Regions from separate parts of the Cupriavidus necator N-1 genome, predicted to be linked through region 2. Evidence: predicted binding sites of a transcription regulator. Region 2 holds the regulator's gene; each other region holds the start of a gene.

Region 1 (6,229 bases), 390 kb from region 2:
TGCCGCGCGCTGCTGGAAGCCGGCGAGGACGGGCTGCCCGCCCCCGCTCTGGCGCAACTGGCCGGGCTGAGCCTGCCGCGTGCCGCACACATGTTCCAGGAACTGCTGCAGGCGGAAGTGGTGGCACTGTCCATCCGCGAGCGCCAGGTCTGCTATGTGCTCAAGGCCCGGCGCGCGGTGCGTGATGCGCTGGGCTATATCGACAGCAGCGGCCTGGCCGACTGATCCTTGCTGTGTGGCCGGGCGCAGGTCGGCGCGGCCCGGTTCCACCGCCGTCCCGCCAGCGCGGGCGCCGGCGGCAGGCTACTTCCGGACTTCCTTCAGTGCCCGCTCACGCGCGGCTTCCCTGTCCTCCATGAGCCGGTAGGCCGCGTAGTACTTGAAGATGTTGCGCACATAAGTGGTGGTTTCGATGCCGATCTTCTCCGCCACCACGATCTCGACATTGTTGAACCACTTGTCGGGGTCCAGCCCGCGCGCCGCAGCCTCCTTGCGCATCTTGGCGATATTGCCGGGCCCGGCGTTGTAGCTGGCGAAGGCGAACAGCGGCCGGTTCGATTCCGAGAAGTGCGCGTCGGGGAAGTACTTGGTCATCAGCCGGTCCATGTACTTGGCGCCGGCGTGGATGTTGGACTCGACCATCTTGATATTGCCCACATTCAGTTCCTTGCCGGTGGCGGGCATGATCTGCATGATGCCGACGGCGCCCACGCGGCTGCGCGCCTGCTGGTTGAGCTGCGACTCCTGGAAGCCCTGTGCCGCCAGCATCAGCGGGTCGAAGCCATAGTCCTTGCCGTACTTCTCGAAGAAGGCAACGGTCTGCTGGAAGCGCTTGTATTCGGCGTCCTCGGTGTTGTTCTTGATCTGCTTGACCCGGCGCATGGATTGCTTGATCAGGTATTCCGCCACGCCCTGCTTCTTGACGTGGTTGATATAGAAATCGTCGATTGCCTGCCGCAACTGCGGGCTGTTCTTGCGGAAGGCCCAGCCGATATAGCCGCCTTCGCGCACCGCCAGGTCCTGCCGCACCTTGATGTCAGGCAGGATCTGCGCCCACATCGCCGCCTTCCAGTCATCGACCACCACGATCGCCAGCAGGCCCGCATTGACCATCTCGAGCACGTCTTCGTCTTCGAGGGCATCGGGCAGCAGCACCAGGTGCATCGGCGCCTTGCCGGACTGGCGCAGGCGCTCGTTCAGCGCGGTCAGGCTTTCGTAGTAGCTGCTTGCGCGGCGCACGTGGACGGTCTTGCCTGCCAGGTCGTCCAGGCTCTTCAGCGCCGGCGACTTGGGGCCGGTCACGATCAGCTCGCGCACTGGCTTGCGGTCGCGCGGCGCGGCAAAGTCGACCATCTTCAGCCGTGCCTCGGTCTCGGTCAGGTTGCCGGCGGCGATATCGCCCAGGCCCGCCGCCAGGTCGGGCAGCAGGCGGTCGCGCGTGGTGGGGATGATGATGATGGTGAGCGGGCGCTTGCCAAGTCGACTGGTGTAGGTCTTGTTCAGGTAGCGCTCGAATTCCCGCACCAGTTCCGCGGTAATTCCGCGCTCGTGGCCCTTGTCGCTGAAGTAGAGGGTGCGGCTGTAAGGCACCAGCACGCGGATGACGCGACTGTTGACCATCACGTCGAAGTCGCCGGTGCGCGGCTTGTTGGCCAGGTTCAGCCCGCGCGGCTTCGCGGGCGCTGCCGTGCCGGCCGCGGCTTTCGCAGCCGGCGCCGCCGCGGGTGCCGACGCCGGCGCCGGCTTCTGCTGTGCTACGGCAAACGTGCTGCCCAGGCTGAACGCGGCCATCAGGCCTGACAGGAGCAGGCCTGTAAACCAGTGGTGCGGACGGAGAGCGGGCATGGCGCAGATGGCAAGCCGGGCGAAAAAGCGCGCGACTTGCTCTTATCGAGTCTAGGCGCGATCCGGCTTGTTACAAGCCGCCAACCCCCGATGTTCCCGCGGGCAAAAGGAGGGAAGACGACAGGCAAAAAAAATGAAGGTGGCCGGCTGATCCCGGCCACCTCGTTCTGCGCCGGCTGGCGCTATTGCTTAGGCGCGGCCATCTGGTCCTTGGCCACTGCGTCCGCAGCCTTGTTCTCGACCTTGCGCTCCTGCTTGGCAGCGCCGACGTCCTGCTTGTACTCGCCCTTGGCCGCCTTCTTCTTGGCCTTGTACTCGGCCGAGGCCTTCTGGCGTGCCTCTCGGCGCTCGACCAGTGGATCCTTGGGTGGTTGAACCTGGGTCATGCCAGGCGATGCGCTTTGGGAGCCTGCCGCGGCGGCAGGGACGGCTGGGGTTGCCGGGGTGGCCGGCATGCCCTCGGCGGCCGGAGTTGCCGGCGTGGCCGGGCTGGCCGGTGTCTGGGCAATCGCCGTGGCGCAAGTGAGGCCTGCCAGTCCTGCGGCAATCGCGCCGACGATCTTGGGAAGGCGAGCGGGCTGTTTCAGATCCATGGAGAACCTCCGGAGTCGTTGTCCGAGACGCCGGCGACGGATGCGCCGGCGCGGCGTAGGCCGCACATCCCTGCCGAAACGGGAATGCAACGGTGCCCTCAGTCTAGGCAGCGAGGCGGTGTTGCGCTGTCGGGCAAGCGCCGAAGCGGGGGCGGAATACTCCTACAAGCGCGCAGTGACGAAGATGTTGCGCACTTGCGACAGCGGAGCCAACGCCGCACGCCATCCGTCGCCACGGTTCGCGCTCGGCGATGTCGCCTTGCGCCAGTACGATGGCTGGCCCAGCGCCATCGCGCTTCAGGTGGGCGTAGCGGTCTGGTTTGCAAGGTAGTGGTCGACCGCAAGATCCATGCTTTGGAACAAGCGCTCGCGCCCGAGTGTGTCCCCAAGGGACGACCGCCGAACCATCTCCAGCACATTGGGATTCAGTTCCACCAGCCAGAGCATCACGCCGCCTTCGCGCATCTTCTTTTCGGCTTCCGTTAGCATCCGCAGCGCCGTGTACTCGAGGTCAAAGACGCCGACAAGGTCGAGCACCACCACCCGGGGATTCGCTGCAGCAATGATGGGCCGCATCTTGTGCCCGATGTGTCTCGCATTGGCGAAGTAAACGCGGCCCTCCGGCCTCAGCATCACCATGCCGGGATAGGTCACGTCGGCGGGATGCTCGGCGGACTGCGGCCGGAATACATTGGTGCCGGGCTTGCGTGCCAGGACATAGACTGGCGGATCGGAAGTCTGGTAGGCCAGCGCCAGCAGCGAAACAATGATGGCGGCGGCAATGCCGTTCAACGTCCCTAGCAGCACGACGCCGGCACAGGCTACCACTGCCCAGAGGAACTCCGTGCGCCGGATGCCAAGGATGGCGCGAAACTCCGCCGGCTGGATCAGTCCCACCGAATAGGCGATGACCACTGCCGCCAGCGCGGCCTCCGGCATCAGGCCGATCAGCGGTGCCAGCACCAGCATCGCGCCCAGCGCGACGGCCGCGGTGATCAGTCCCGCCAGCTGCGATCTGGCGCCGCAGCGGCGGTTCACCGCGGTCTGCGTGGTTCCGCCGCCGGCAGCCATCGCGCCGAGGAATGCGCCACCCAGGCAGGCGAACCCCGTGGCCAGCAGCTCGCGGTTCGGGTCCGGCGCGGGTTCGCCGCTCTGCACGAAGGCGCGTCCGGCTGCGATGGTTTCCGTAAAGCTCATCAGGGCAATGCCCATGGCCGGCACCAGGAGCTGCATAATCAGATCGGGATCCGGCAGCGTGAGGGGCGGCAGGCCAGTCGGGACATGGCCAACGGTTTCAACGCCATGGGACTGCAACCCGAGCAGGCCGACTGCCGCAATCCCGATCCCCACCGCGATCAGCGGTGCCGGCGCGCGCGGCACCAGGCGTTCCATGCCGATCAGCAGCGCCAGGACCGTGACCCCAACGGCCATGGTTGCCAGCGAAGCGTGGGGAACGCCCTGGACCATGGCTGCGAGGTTGTGGAAAAACGCGCCCTTCTGGAAATGGATGCCGAGCAGCTTCGGAAGCTGGTCCACCACGATCACCAGCCCGATCCCGGCCTTGAAGCCGACCAGGACGGGCTCGGAGATGAAATCGGCAACAAAGCCCAGGCGCAGCAAGCGCGCGGCGACCAGGATGATGCCCACGAGGCAGGTGAGCGTGGCCGAAGCCGTCAGCAAGCTCGCGGTACCGCCTGCCGTCGTCGTATCGCTAAGCGCGGCTGCTGCCAGGATCGCCAGCGTGGTCGTGGTGCTGACGCTGAGCGGGCGCGAGGTTCCCAGCATGGCGTAGATCAGCATCGGCGCGAATACCGTATAGAGTCCGACCTCGACCGGCAGGCCCGCGATGGTGGCGTAGGCGAGAGCCTTTGGGATGACGACTGCCGCAACGGTCAGCCCGGCCATGACATCGGGCTTCAGCCAGTCGCGGTGGTAGTGACGCAGCCACTCGGGCCACGGCAATGCAAGCACGCCGGCCGAGTTGCGCAAGGTGCGGCAGGGATCGCCACCGGCGCGGTTGCGGCGACGGGAGTGGGATTCCACGTTCATGGAGGGTGATCCGGGCGGCGGGCTTGATGTTTGTCGTTGTCGTGCGGCGACCCATGTACAGTTTGGTCGAAATTACACGGAGCGGCAAATGCACATTAAGTGGCTAAAGCTCCTCTTTCAGGAGTTCTCCAAGGCCATATCCCACGAGAATTTCACGTCCGAGGGAAAACCCGTATTAAGTCCCTGTCTTGAAATGACCATACCCCGTCCCTATAATTAGCACTCGCCGGGGGTGAGTGCTAACAGCATGAAAGCGCCCCTTGCGGCACCTGAACATTTCAGACGGCCGTCGCCTCGGTAGCCGGCCGATTTGTGATTAAAAACTCACTTTGCATCTAGGAGTCCGTATGAATCTGCGTCCTTTGCACGACCGCGTGATCGTGAAGCGTCTGGACAACGAAACCAAGACCGCGTCCGGTATCGTGATTCCCGACAACGCTGCCGAGAAGCCCGATCAAGGCGAAGTACTGGCAATCGGTCCTGGCAAGAAGGATGACAAGGGCAACAACATCGCCCTCGACGTCAAGGTCGGCGACCGCGTGCTGTTCGGCAAGTACGCCGGCCAGGCAGTGAAGGTGGAAGGCCAGGAACTGCTGGTCATGCGCGAAGAAGACATCATGGCCGTGGTGAACAAGTAATTCACCGACTGACCGCCACCCGTACAGATTTCAGGAGATTCAAGAATGGCAGCTAAAGACGTAGTGTTCGGCGACGCCGCACGTGCCAAGATGGTCGAAGGCGTGAACATCCTCGCCAACGCAGTCAAGGTGACCCTGGGCCCGAAGGGCCGCAATGTGGTGCTGGAGCGCAGCTTCGGCGGCCCGACCGTGACCAAGGACGGCGTGTCCGTGGCCAAGGAAATCGAGCTGAAGGACAAGCTGCAGAACATGGGCGCCCAGATGGTCAAGGAAGTCGCTTCCAAGACCAGCGACAACGCCGGTGACGGTACCACCACCGCAACCGTGCTGGCCCAGTCGATCGTGCGCGAAGGCATGAAGTTCGTTGCCGCCGGCATGAACCCGATGGACCTGAAGCGCGGCATCGACAAGGCTGTTGCCGCCGCCGTGGAAGAGCTGAAGAAGGTCAGCAAGCCCACCACCACCAGCAAGGAAATCGCCCAGGTTGGCGCGATCTCGGCCAACAGCGACACCTCGATCGGTGAGCGCATTGCCGAAGCCATGGACAAGGTCGGCAAGGAAGGCGTGATCACGGTTGAAGACGGCAAGTCGCTGGCCGACGAGCTGGAAGTCGTGGAAGGCATGCAGTTCGACCGCGGCTACCTGTCGCCGTACTTCATCAACAACCCGGAAAAGCAGGTTGTCCAGCTGGACAACCCGTTCGTGCTGCTGTTCGACAAGAAGGTCTCGAACATCCGCGACCTGCTGCCGGTGCTGGAGCAAGTGGCCAAGGCCGGCCGCCCGCTGCTGATCATCGCTGAAGACGTCGAGGGCGAAGCCCTGGCGACCCTGGTGGTGAACAACATCCGTGGCATCCTGAAGACCGCCGCCGTCAAGGCCCCGGGCTTCGGCGACCGCCGCAAGGCCATGCTGGAAGACATCGCCATCCTGACCGGCGGCACCGTCATCGCTGAAGAAATCGGCCTGACGCTGGAAAAGGCTGGCCTGAACGACCTGGGCCAGGCCAAGCGCATCGAGATCGGCAAGGAAAACACCATCATCATCGACGGCGCCGGCGACGCAGGTGCGATCGAAGGCCGCGTCAAGCAAATCCGCGCCCAGATC
Region 2 (6,229 bases):
CGCATCGGCTACGCGCTGTCCCGCTGAACCCGCTGAACGGCCAGACCGCTCAGCCGGCCAGCGGCTTACCGCTGGCCTTGAGCCGCGCATTGGCCACCGCGGCGGCAAACTGGCCGTGGCCATGCCAGCCAGTGGCGCGGCCCAGTTTCTTGCCGTTCTGAAAGAACATGAACACCGGGATGCCATGCAGGCCAAAGCGCCGGCCCAGCCCGGGATGCGCGTAGACGTTGGCATGCAGCCAGTGCAGCGCCAGCGCGCGGACCGGTTCGGGGTTGGCCAGCATGGCCTTCTTGGCCATCTCGCAGTTGAAGCAGTCCACCCCCCAGAAGAACACGCACACCAGCGCGTCGCCGGCCCCGGCTATGGCGGCGTCGATGATGCCGTCATCGACCTCGCGCATGCCGAACGCCTCGAAGGCGCGGTGGTCGAGGTGGGGGGCCGGGGACGACTGCGCCGAGCCGGCGCCTGGTTCAGTGGTCATGCTCGCTCCAGAATGACAAACGCCCGGGCCAGCCGGCACCGGGCGTCAGGTCGCAATCCAGGATGGCACGCCGCCGTCCCGGGCCGGCTTACTTCGGTGCCGCCACCGTCACCAGCGCCGGCCGCAGCACGCGCTCGGCAATGGTGTAGCCGCGCTGGAGCACGGTCACCACGGTATTGGGTTCCTGGTCCGCCGGCACCATCGAGATGGCCTGGTGGCGGTGCGGGTCGAATTTCTCGCCCACCGGGTTGAGTTCAACGATCTTGCCGCGCTCAAAGGCGGCCGCCAGCTGGCGCGCGGTCAGTTCGACGCCTTCGCGCAGCTTGGCGATATCGCCCGAGCCGTCGGCCAGCGCGGCCTGCAGGCTGTCCATCACCGGCAGCAGGTTGTCGGCGAAGTTCTCGATGGCGAACTTGTGCGCCTTGGCGACATCGTCCTGCGCCCGGCGGCGGATGTTCTCGCCTTCGGCAACGGCGCGCATATACAGGTCGTAATGCTCGCGCGCCTTGGCTTCCAGGGCGGCCAGCTGGGCCGCCACGTCATCCACGGCAGCGGTTTCCGGCGCACCGGTTTCCTGGCTGGCGTTGGCCGCCTCTTCGCCCGCGGGCGTAGGCGTCTGGGTGGTTGGCGTCTGCTTCTGTTCTTCCATGTCGATCCGTATCAATGCATTGTCGCGGCCCGCCGTGGGCCTGGCCGCGGGTGGTAAATCGGCGCGTGTTCCGTGCAGGTGGTGGCAAGGCGCAGGTTTTCAAGAGTGGCGCTGGCGTGACGCGGAAACACACGGTTACAAAGGCCACCCATATGCAATCGACGCCTTATTGCTTTGCTGCATCGCACTCACTAAGATTCTCAGTAAGAAAAATGACAAAAATGTCGGGGGTCCTGGAGATGGTTCAACTTTGTGCCTCTTCCGAAAGGTTGGCCATGCATAAGCTGCCAGTCGTGACGCTCTGCCTTGTGGCCGCCTTGGCGGTCATGACCGTCTTTATCTGCCTTTCCGGCGCATTCACCTCGCGCGATACGGAGTATGGCAGCGGCAAGGCGGTGTTCAAGCACTACATCGTCCCTATCGTCAGTCAGGAAGTCACGCAGGAATAAGCGCCACCTGACCCTGTGCCCACTGCGCGGCGGCACCGGAGCTTCCCGGTGCCGCCGCGTTGTCATTTCAGCTCTTCAGGTGGTCGATGCGGCGCCGGTCCCGCTTGGTCGGGCGCCCCTGGATCTGCGCGGACGGCTCCGGCTGCAGGCGCCGGCGTTCGGCATCGGCCAGCCGGCGGGACTGGCTTTCGGCACTTTCCTCATACAGCGTCTGCGCCACCGGCGCCGGCCCGCGCGCCGGGGCGATGCCCATCACCACCAGTTCCCAGCGCTGCTGGTGCGCTTCCAGCACCACCATGTCGCCGGGCTTCACCTCGCGCGAGTTCTTGCATGGCTGGCCGTTCACGGTCACCTTGCCGCGCTCCACCGCTTCGGCCGCCAGCGAGCGCGTCTTGAAGAAGCGCGCGCACCACAGCCATTTGTCAATGCGCTGGCGCGCATCCGGCGCAAAGTCGACATTCATGCCGCCGCTCCCCGGGTCTGGGCGCGCGTGCGCCGTGCTTCCAGTTCGTGCGGATGCGGCGTGGCCAGCGGCCAGCCCTGCAGGTGCTGCAGCGCGATCTCGGCCATGGCCGCGACCCACGGATCGGCATCATTCAGACACGGGATGAAGTGGAAATCCTTGCCGCCCGCGACCTTGAACTCGGTCTGCCCTTCCATGGCGATTTCCTCCAGGGTCTCGATGCAGTCGGCCGGAAAGCCCGGGCAGAAGACGTCGACCCGGCCCGCGCCGACCTTGCCCAGCTCGGCCAGCGTCGGCGCGGTGTACGGCTGCAGCCATTCCGCCTTGCCAAAACGGGACTGGAACGTCACCTGATACTGGCCCGGCTGCAGGCCCAGCGCCTCGCCCAGCAGCCGGCCGGTCTTCAGGCATTCGCAGTGATAGGGGTCGCCCAGCTCCAGCGTGCGCCGCGGCACGCCGTGGAACGACAGGATCAGCTTGTCGCCGCGGGCAAAGTCCGGCATGCCGTGCCGCGCCCAATAGGCGCCGACCTGCTGGTGCAGCGCCGAGATATAGGCCGGGTGGTCATGGAAATGCTTGACCAGCCGCAGCTCGGGCTGGTTGCGCCACTGGCCCAGCACCCGGAACACCTCGTCGAAGGCCGTGGCCGTGGTGGTGCCCGAGTACTGCGGATACATCGGCAGCACCAGCACCTGCTCGCAGCCCTGCCGGCGCAGCGCCTCCAGCACCGAGGCGATCGACGGGTTGCCGTAGCGCATTGCGCACGCGACCGTCACTTCATGGCCATGCTGGTTCAGCAGCCGCTGCAGCGCATGGGCCTGGCGCTCGCTGTAGACCAGCAGCGGCGAGCCCGTCATATGGGCCTCGCGCAGCCAGATCGATTCATACTTCAGCGCCGAGGCGCGCGATCGCAGCGGCAGGATCACCCCATGCAACAGCGGCAGCCAGGCCACGCGCGGGATCTCGACCACGCGCGGGTCGGACAGGAATTCCTTCAGGTAGCGCCCCACCTCCTTGGGCGTGGGTGCGTCCGGGGTGCCCAGGTTGACCAGCAGGATCGCCGTGCGCGGCGCGTGGCCGTGCTGGTAGGCCGGTTCGGGAGAAAACGTCATGTCGCTTCCGGGTTGGCACGGTGCCGGGATGGCGCCGGTGCGGCGCACCGGCGATTGCCGCGCTAGGTAGGAATGGAACTGCTTGTCAGACCAGCCAGTCTTTGCACTAGTTCTGGCTCAGGGCGCTGGACAGCAAGCGCGCGGTGATGTCGACGATGGGGATCACGCGCTCATACGCCATGCGCGTGGGGCCGATCACGCCAAGCGTGCCGACGATCTGGCCGTCAACCTCGTACGGGGCGGTGATGACCGCCATGTCTTCGATCGGCACCAGCCGGCTTTCGCCGCCGATAAAGATCTGCACGCCCTGCGCATGGCTGGACACGTCCAGCAGCTGCAACAGGCTGGTCTTGTGCTCAAACACGTCGAACAGGCGCCGCAGCTTGTCCATGCTGGAGGCCAGGTCTTCCACTTCCAGCAGCTTGCGCTCGCCGCTGATAAAGACGTGGTCGTCGTCCTCGTCCTCGGCGACGCTGCCGGCCTCGACCGCGGCCTGCATCAGCTGCGACATGTCGCGGCGCAGGTCCTGCAGTTCCACCCGCAGGTGGCCGCGCACCGTGTCGAAGCTCATGCCGGCATAGTGCGAGTTGAAGAAGTTGGCCGCCTCGATCAGCTGGGCCGGCGTGTATGACAGCTCGGTCTGGATGATGCGGTTCTGCACGTCGCCCTCGGGGCTGACGATGATCAGCAGGATGCGCTTGTCCGACAGCCGCATGAATTCGATCTGCCGGAACGCCTGCGCGCGGCGCGGCGTCATCACCACGCCGGCGAAGTGCGACAGGTTGGACAGCGTGCGCGCCGCCGCCGTGATCATGCGCTGCGGCCCCAGTTGCTGGCCGCCGAGCTGGTCCTGGATCTGGCCGGTCAGCTCGGCCAGGTCGGCGTTGCGCTCCAGCGGCTTGGCCGTCAGCATCGAATCGACGAACAGCCGGTAGCCGCGCGGGGTCGGGATACGGCCGGCCGAGGTGTGCGGGCTGGCAATAAAGCCCATTTCCTCCAGATCGGACATCACATTGCGAATCGTCGCAGGCGACAGGTCCAGCCCCGAGTACTTCGACAGGGTGCGGGAACCGACCGGCTGCCCTTCGGCAATATAGCGCTCGATCAGGGTCTTGAGCAGCGTTTTGGAGCGTTCATCCATGATGCCCCGATTTTACGCAAGTTTTGGACCTTCTGGCGGGCGGCCTGGGCCGCCCGTCCGCGCCTGCTGACAACCGTCATGGCGGTATGGTCTAATCCACGCATGTCCGCCCCCCCGAAAGCCAGCGCCGTGCGCACTTCGTTCAAGACCGTCGCCCTGGTGGGCCGGTACTCCACTGCCGGCATCGAAGGGCCGCTGGAGGAGATCGCCTCTTATATCCTGCGCAACGGGCAGGACGTGGTGTTCGAGCGCGAAACCGCGCTGGCCACCGGGCTAACCGGCTACCCTGCCCTGTCCGCCGAGGAGATCGGCCGGCAGGCCGACGTGGCCGTGGTGCTGGGCGGCGACGGCACGCTGCTGGGCATCGCCCGCCAGCTGGCCGGCTACGACGTGCCGCTGATCGGCGTCAACCACGGGCGGCTGGGCTTCATGACCGACATCGCGCTGGAAGACGCGCACACCGTGCTGCCCGACATGCTCGACGGCCGGTACGAGGCCGAGACCCGCCTGCTGCTGGAATCGCGCGTGGTGCGCGACGACATGGACATCTTCTCCGCGCTGGCCCTGAACGACGTGGTGGTGAACCGCTCGGGCATCTCCGGCATGGTCGAGCTGGCGGTGTCGGTGGACGGCCATTTCATGTACAACCAGCGCTCGGACGGGCTGATCGTGTCGACCACCACCGGGTCCACCGCCTACGCGCTGTCCGCCGGCGGCCCGATCCTGCATCCGACGCTGTCGGGCGTGGTGCTGGTGCCGATCGCCCCGCACGCGCTGTCCAACCGCCCGATCGTGCTGCCGCACGACGCCGAGGTCACCATCGAGGTGGCCAGCGCGCGCGACGCCAGCGTCAACTTCGACATGCAGTCGCTGACCTCGCTGCTGCCGGGCGACCGCATCGTGGTGCGGCGCTCCGAAAAATCCATCAACCTGCTGCACCCGGTCGGCTACAACTACTACGCCACGCTGCGCAAGAAGCTGCACTGGCACGAGTATCCTTCCGAAGACAATCGCCTCTGAGCCAGTATCAAGCCGCCCCTCAAGCCTGAGCCCGAACCCATCGGACCGACTACCTTCCACGCCACGATGCTGCGCAGCCTGTCCATCCGCGATTTCGTCATCGTCGATACGCTCGACCTGGACTTCACCACTGGCTTCACCGTCTTCACCGGCGAGACCGGCGCCGGCAAATCCATCCTGATCGATGCCCTGGCGCTGGTGCTGGGCGAACGCGCCGATGCCGGCGTGGTGCGCGAAGGCGCCCCGCGCGCCAGCGTCAGCGCCACCTTCTCGACCCACCCGGCACTGGATGCCTGGCTGGCCGAGCGCGAGCTCAACAGCGAAGCGGAAGACGGCGTGCATACCGTGCTGCTGCGCCGCACGGTCGATGCCGGCGGCCGCAGCAAGGCCTTTATTAACGGCGCCGCCGCCACCCTGGCGCAGCTGCGCGAAGTCGGCGACCAGCTGGTCGACATCCACGGCCAGCACGCGCACCAGCTGCTGCTGCGCCCCGACGCGCAGCGGCTGCTGTTCGACGCCCACGCCGGCCTCACCCAGCAGGCCGGCGCCGTGGCCGAGGCCTGGCGCGCCTGGCGTGCCTGCGTGCGCCAGCGCGAGGCGGTAGAACACCAGTCGCGCGAGATGCAGCTCGAACGAGAACGGCTGGAATGGCAGGTCGGCGAACTGGACAAGCTCAACCCGCAGCCGGGCGAATGGGAAGAGATCCAGTCCGAGTACAACCGGCTGTCGCATGCCGCCGGCCTGATCGACGGCAGCCGCGCCGCGCTCGACGCACTGTCCGAGGCCGACGGCTCGGTGCTGTCGGCGCTGAATACCATCGTGCACAAGCTGCAGCAGCTTGCCGATGTCGATCCCGCGCTGCGCGACGTGCTGGCCGCGCTCGAGCCTGCGCAGATGCAGGCCGAGGAAGCCGC
Region 3 (6,229 bases), 740 kb from region 2:
CCTGAAGCTGCAGCCCGTCATCGTGGTCACGCACCTGATGCTGGGCATGGCCCTGCTGGCCGTGCTGATCCAGCTGGGCTCGCGCAACGATCCGCCGCACCCGGTCGCGGCGCAGGCCGCGCGCCTGCGCTGGCCGGTGCGCATCGGCCTGCTGCTGCTGGTGATCCAGATCTTCCTGGGCGGCTGGGTCAGCACCAACTACGCGGTGCTGGCCTGTACCGACTTCCCGCTGTGCAACGGCCAGCTGGTGCCCGAGATGGATTTCCGCCACGGCTTCACGCTGTGGCGCCAGCTGGGCATGACCGCCGACGGCGACTACATCCCGCACGCGGCGCTGGTGGCGATCCACTGGGTCCACCGCGGCTTTGCCTTTGTCGTGCTGGGCTACCTGGCGTGGCTTGGCCTGCGCGCGCGCCGGCTTGAAGGGCTCGCGCGCGCGGCCGGCTGGCTGCTGGGCACGCTGGTGCTGCAGCTGGCCACCGGGATGTCCAATATCGTGTTCGACTGGCCGCTGGTGGCCGCGGTTGCGCACAACGGCGGCGCGGCGCTGCTCCTGCTGCTGCTGGTCCGCCTCCACTACAATACAGGGCTCGCAGGGCTCACCATGCGGGCCGCCGGCGCCCCCGCTGCCGTGCCGAACGCCGCCCGCGCCACATGAAAGACAAGACCCCTTCCGTGGTTACCGCTACCCACCCCCATTCGCTGGGCAAGTTGAGCCGGATACGGCACCTTGCCCGACAATACGCCGCCCTGACCAAGCCGCGCGTGACGCAGCTGGCCGTGTTCTGCGCCATCATCGGCATGTTCCTGGCCACGCCCGGCATGGTGCCGTGGCGCGTGCTGATCGGCGGCGCCGCCGGCATCTGGCTGCTGGCCGGTGCGGCCTTTGCCATCAATTGCCTGGTCGAGCAGAAGATCGACGCGCTCATGCGCCGCACCGCGTGGCGCCCGTCGGCCACCGGCGAGATCACCACGCCGCAGACCCTGGTGTTCTCCGCCATCCTGGGCGGCGCCGGCATGTGGCTGCTGCACGTCTACGCCAACGACCTGACGATGTGGCTGACCTTTGCCACCTTCCTCGGCTATGCGGTGGTCTACACCATCCTGCTCAAGCCGGCCACGCCGCAGAACATCGTCATCGGCGGACTGTCCGGGGCGATGCCGCCGGCGCTGGGCTGGGCCGCGGTGGCGGGCGAGGTGCCGGCCGAGGCCTGGTTCCTGGTGCTGATCATCTTCACCTGGACCCCGCCGCACTTCTGGGCACTGGCGCTGTACCGCCGCGCCGACTACGCCAAGTCCGGCCTGCCGATGCTGCCGGTCACGCACGGCGAGCGCTATACGCTGTTGCATATCCTGCTGTACACGCTGATCATGATCGCCGCGACGCTGCTGCCCTTTGTCTACGGCATGAGCGGCTATATCTACCTGGCGGCCGCGCTGGCGCTGGGCGCGGGTTTCCTGGCCTATGCCTGGAAGATGTACCGCAACTATTCAGACGAACTGGCGCAGCGCACCTTCCGCTTCTCGATCCTGTACCTGTCGCTCCTGTTTGCCGCGCTGCTGGTCGACCACTACTTCAAGTTCGTGCCCCAGGTCTGACCTGGGGCCCACCGGCTGCGGCATCTTGTCGCGGCCGGCGCAGCGTGGCGGCACGATCGGCGATACTGCGTGATGTCGCCGCCCTCCGGTGCCGCCGTTTCCTCCCACCCCTGACCGGTTTCCGCCGCATGCCCCGCCTAAGCCCCGCCTCCGGCCTGTTCGCCGCCTTCCGCCGCTTTTCCCTGCTGGCCGCGCTTGCGCTGGCCGTGGCTGCCTGCGGGCAGCAGAAGGCCTCGTTCCGCAATGTCGACATCACCGGCGCGGCGGACTTTGGCAAGGACTTCTCGCTGACCGACCATCACGGCAAGGTGCGCACCATCGCCGACTTCAAGGGCAAGGCGGTGGTGATGTTCTTCGGCTACACCCACTGCCCGGACGTGTGCCCGACCACGATGGCCGAACTGAAGGCGGTGATGGAGAAACTGGGCCCGGACGCCGACCGCGTGCAGGTGCTGTTCGTCACGGTCGATCCGGAACGCGACACGCAGGCGCTGCTGGCCCAGTACGTGCCGGCCTTCGATGCGCGCTTCCTGGGGTTGCGCCCGGCCGACGAAGCCGCACTGCAGAAGGTGACCAAGGACTTCAAGGTGTTCTATGCCAAGGTGCCGGGCAGCTCCCCGAGCAACTACACGGTGGACCACTCCGCGGGTAGCTATGTGTTCGATCCGGAGGGCAAGCTGCGGCTGTTCATCCGCCACGGCCAGGGTCCGGATCCGATCGCGCACGACCTGAAACAGCTGCTGTCGTGATGTGAAAGGGAGGGAAGGGGTGCGGCATAACGTCGCACTTGTCCCCTCGCGGGCAACAAAAAGGCCGGTCCAGTGGACCGGCCTTTTGCATGGCTGGGGGAGCGGGTCAGGCGAACGCCTGCAGCGCCCCCTTCATCTTCTTCATGGCCGCGGCCTCGATCTGGCGGATGCGCTCGGCCGAGACGCCGAACTCGTCAGCCAGCTCATGCAGCGTGGAGCCGCCCGAGCCATCGTCCTCGACGTGCAGCCAGCGCGCCTCGATGATGCGGCGGCTGCGTTCGTCCAGCTTGGCCAGCGCCTCTTCCAGACCCTCGACCTGCATGCGGTCGTGGCGCTTGGCTTCCAGCACGCGGGTGGGCTCGTTGTGGTTGTCCGCCAGGTAGGCGATGGGGGCGAATTCCTCTTCGCCGTCGTCGATCTGGCCTTCCAGCGCCAGGTCGCCGCCCGACAGGCGGGTTTCCATCTCCATCACTTCTTCGGGCTTGACGTTCAGCTCGCGCGCCACGGCCTCGACCTGTTCCGGCGTGAACGTGTGCGCGCCCTGCTTGTGGCTGCGCAGGTTGAAGAACAGCTTGCGCTGGGCCTTGGTGGTGGCCACCTTGACCATGCGCCAGTTCTTCAGCACGTATTCGTGGATCTCGGCCTTGATCCAGTGCATCGCGTACGACACCAGGCGCACGCCCTGGTCGGGGTCGAAGCGCTTGACCGCCTTCATCAGGCCGATATTGCCTTCCTGGATCAGGTCGGCGTGGGGCAGGCCGTAGCCCAGGTACTGGCGGGCAATCGACACCACCAGGCGCAGGTGGGACATCACCATCTGGCGGGCAGCATCAACGGAGTCGTGGTCGCGGAGCTCGCGCGCCAGGCGCTGCTCTTCCTCCGCGGTCAACAGCGGAATCCGGTGGACAGCCTGGATATAGCTGTCGAGGTTGCCAACGGTGGCCGGGAAGGCCAGCGCAAAGCTGCCCGTGCTCCGGGGTGCCGTCGGCAGACGGTTATTCAGGGTTTGGTCGGCAGACAAGACTGCGTTCACTCAATGGCTCCTTTCGCATCCGGCGGTTCGGTTGCCGGTGTGCCGCGCCTCTTGGGTCGGCGGCACTGCAACACATATTAGCACTCAGGCCGGGTGAGTGCTAATTGGAGTCCCGATGGCCGTGATAGTTCCACTCGATTGCTCTTGCGGATAGCATAGCTACTTACCGCTTCGAGCGGCGGAAACGATACCCACGGTTCGGCGCACAGGATATTAGAGCGGCGCGGGGCACGGGGGTTCTGCCCGCTGCTGCAATGATTTGTTGCAGCAGCGGCTACACTCGACCCACCTGCGGCGCGCTGGCATCCTTGCGAGCCTCTCTCATTCCACCGGAGGAGTTATGTCTGCTATCGAACACTTGCTCAAGCCGCATGTGCGCGACCTGGGCGATTTTACCGTGCGCCGGCTGTTGCCCGCCGCCGCTACCCAGACCGTCGGGCCGTTTATCTTCTTTGACCATATGGGGCCGGTGCAGCTGCCGCCGGGCGCCGGCGCTGATGTGCGTCCGCATCCCCATATCGGGCTGGCCACGGTCACCTACCTGTTCGAGGGCGAGATCATCCATCGCGACAGCCTGGGCAGCGACCAGGCGATCCGCCCGGGCGACGTCAACTGGATGACCGCCGGGCGTGGCATCGTGCACTCGGAACGCTCGCCCGAGCATGTGCGCCCCGCCGGTGCCCGCCTGCACGGCATCCAGACCTGGGTGGCACTGCCGCAGGAGCATGAGGGTGCCGAGCCGTCGTTCTTCCACCATCCCGCCGCCACGCTGCCGCGGATCGAGCGGCCGGGCGTGCGCATGGTGGTGATTGCGGGCGATGCCTTTGGCCAGATCTCTCCGGTCAAAGTCTTCAGCCGCACCCTGTATGTGGCGATCGAGCTGGATGCGGGCGCGAGCGTGGAGATCCCGGCCGATCATGCCGAGCGGGGCATCTATCCGGTGGATGGCGCGGTGGCGCTCGACGGCGAACCGCTGCCGGCCGAGCATATGGTGGTGCTCACGCCGGGCCAGCCCGCGACGCTGACGGCCACGGCGCCGTCGCGCGTGATGCTGCTGGGCGGCGACCCGACCGACGGGCACCGCTTTATCTACTGGAATTTCGTTGCCAGCAGCAAGGTGGCGATCGAGGCTGCCGCCCAGCGCTGGGAGGACGATCAGTTCCCGCACGTGCCGGGCGAGACCGAGCGCATCCCGCTGCCTCCGCGCAAGGCCTGACAGCGGTCCCGGGGCTGGCTCAGACCGGGCTGGCCCAGGTCACGTGGGTGCCTTGCCGCAGGCATTCGCGGATGGCATCGACCTGGATCGCGATCGGTGCCGGCACCGGCGCCGCGCCGTCCAGCACGCGCCGGATCCAGGCCACGGTCTGGCCGGCGTCGCTGCCGGGCGGCAGTTCAGGCACTTCGGCCAGTGAACCCACGGCCGGATCGACCAGCGTCTGCTGGTGCCCCTCATGCAGCCAGTCGATGCGGCTGGTGCGGCGCGCATCGGCCACCACTTCGCCCTCGGTGCCGCGTGCCAGCAGCACGTTGGCGGGCTCATGCGAGAAGTAGTCGGTCAGCGTCTCGCGGTATTCGGGGTGGGTGTAGCTGTACAGGCGCAACCCTTCCGCGGGCGAATGCTCGCCCACCGGCTGCAGCATCTTGGCCACCGTATGCGCCGAATTGCGCAGGCCGATCACGGTGCGCCGCTCCAGCAGCTGCGACAGCCCGGGCGACAGCACATCCACCGGCAGCACCGCCAGCGGCCCGAGGTCGCTGCCCTCGCGCAGCCGTGCCGAGGCCTCGTCGGTCGTCGCGCACAAGGGCACGCCCAGGGCCTCGAACAGCGTCATGCTAGTCACGCGGCCATTGAACAGGCGCGTGCCGTGCACCAGCACGGGGACATCTTCGCGCGCCAGCAGCAGCGCCAGCAGCGGCACCAGGTTGGGTTGCTTGCGCGCGCCGTTGTAGCTGGGGATCACCACCACCTGCCGGTCAGGCGGCGCCGGCAGCGGCTGGCAGTGCGCATGGGCGGCTTCCAGCATGCCCGCCAGCTCGTGCGGGGCCTCGCCCTTGATGCGGTAGGCCATCAGGATGGCGCCAAGCTCCAGGTCGGAGACGCGCCCGGCCAGCATGGCGTCGAACAGGGCCTGCGCGTCATCGCGGGGCAGCGCGCGCGCGCCGTTGACGCCGCGGCCGATCTCCTTGATATAGCGGGCAGCAGGGAAGGACGTGGCTGGCGTGGTCATGGCGGCGTGGGGGTAGTCTGTTCTGGGTTCATGATAGCGGAGCCAGGCCGCCGCGCCCACCGCCGGCGGTCACCGCGCATCGCCTCCTGAGGACACTACGCGGCTTCCTGCAGCGCCGGGTTGCGCTGCTTGCGGTAGAGGAAGTCCAGCACCGCGGTGCGGCAGGCGTGGTAGGCCTTGTCATCGGCCAGCGCGACGCGGTCGCGCGGGCGCGGCAGGCCCACCTTCAGGATCTCGCCGATGGTCGCGGCCGGGCCGTTGGTCATCATGACGATGCGGTCGGCCAGCAGCACGGCCTCGTCGACATCGTGGGTCACCATCACCACCGTGCTGCGGGTGCGCGCCACGATCTTGATCAGCTCGTCCTGCAGGTGTGCGCGCGTGAGCGCATCGAGCGCGCCGAAGGGTTCGTCCATCAGCAGCACCTTGGGCGCCATCGCCAGCGCGCGGGCAATGCCCACGCGCTGCTTCATGCCGCCGGAGATTTCATGCGGGTACTTGTTCTCGGCGTGCGTCAGGCCCACCAGCGCCAGCGTGTCATGCGTGCGCGCCTTGAGCTGCGGCTTGCTCTCGTTGGCGGCGAAGACGCGCTCCACGCCCAGGTAGACGTTCTCGAAGCA

The links. Region 2 encodes HrcA, which represses chaperone genes, less so after heat shock. Its sites were predicted from a motif close to TTAGCACTCNNNNNNNNNGAGTGCTAA; they were not measured.
Region 1: the regulator HrcA is predicted to act here: its motif matches at 4,704-4,730, upstream of groES (co-chaperone GroES).
Region 3: the regulator HrcA is predicted to act here: its motif matches at 3,459-3,485, upstream of rpoH (RNA polymerase sigma factor RpoH).

The regions. Positions count from the first base shown of each region.
Region 1 covers NC_015726.1:716,628-722,856, forward strand. Annotated here, with positions in the region: gene CNE_RS03440 (helix-turn-helix domain-containing protein) at 1-225, shown strand, start outside; gene CNE_RS03445 (MltF family protein) at 304-1,845, opposite strand; gene CNE_RS03450 (hypothetical protein) at 2,028-2,438, opposite strand; gene CNE_RS03455 (SulP family inorganic anion transporter) at 2,736-4,487, opposite strand; gene groES (co-chaperone GroES) at 4,835-5,125, shown strand; gene groL (chaperonin GroEL) at 5,171-6,229, shown strand, end outside.
Region 2 covers NC_015726.1:1,104,751-1,110,979, reverse strand. Annotated here, with positions in the region: gene CNE_RS05260 (phospholipase A) at 1-27, shown strand, start outside; gene CNE_RS05255 (thioredoxin family protein) at 50-481, opposite strand; gene grpE (nucleotide exchange factor GrpE) at 570-1,130, opposite strand; gene CNE_RS41690 (hypothetical protein) at 1,406-1,579, shown strand; gene CNE_RS05240 (RNA-binding S4 domain-containing protein) at 1,647-2,042, opposite strand; gene hemH (ferrochelatase) at 2,039-3,154, opposite strand; gene hrcA (heat-inducible transcriptional repressor HrcA) at 3,261-4,295, opposite strand; gene CNE_RS05225 (NAD kinase) at 4,398-5,315, shown strand; gene recN (DNA repair protein RecN) at 5,382-6,229, shown strand, end outside.
Region 3 covers NC_015726.1:361,479-367,707, forward strand. Annotated here, with positions in the region: gene CNE_RS01805 (COX15/CtaA family protein) at 1-658, shown strand, start outside; gene cyoE (heme o synthase) at 655-1,599, shown strand; gene CNE_RS01815 (SCO family protein) at 1,728-2,348, shown strand; gene rpoH (RNA polymerase sigma factor RpoH) at 2,455-3,381, opposite strand; gene CNE_RS01825 (pirin family protein) at 3,722-4,597, shown strand; gene ybiB (DNA-binding protein YbiB) at 4,617-5,609, opposite strand; gene CNE_RS01835 (ABC transporter ATP-binding protein) at 5,705-6,229, opposite strand, start outside.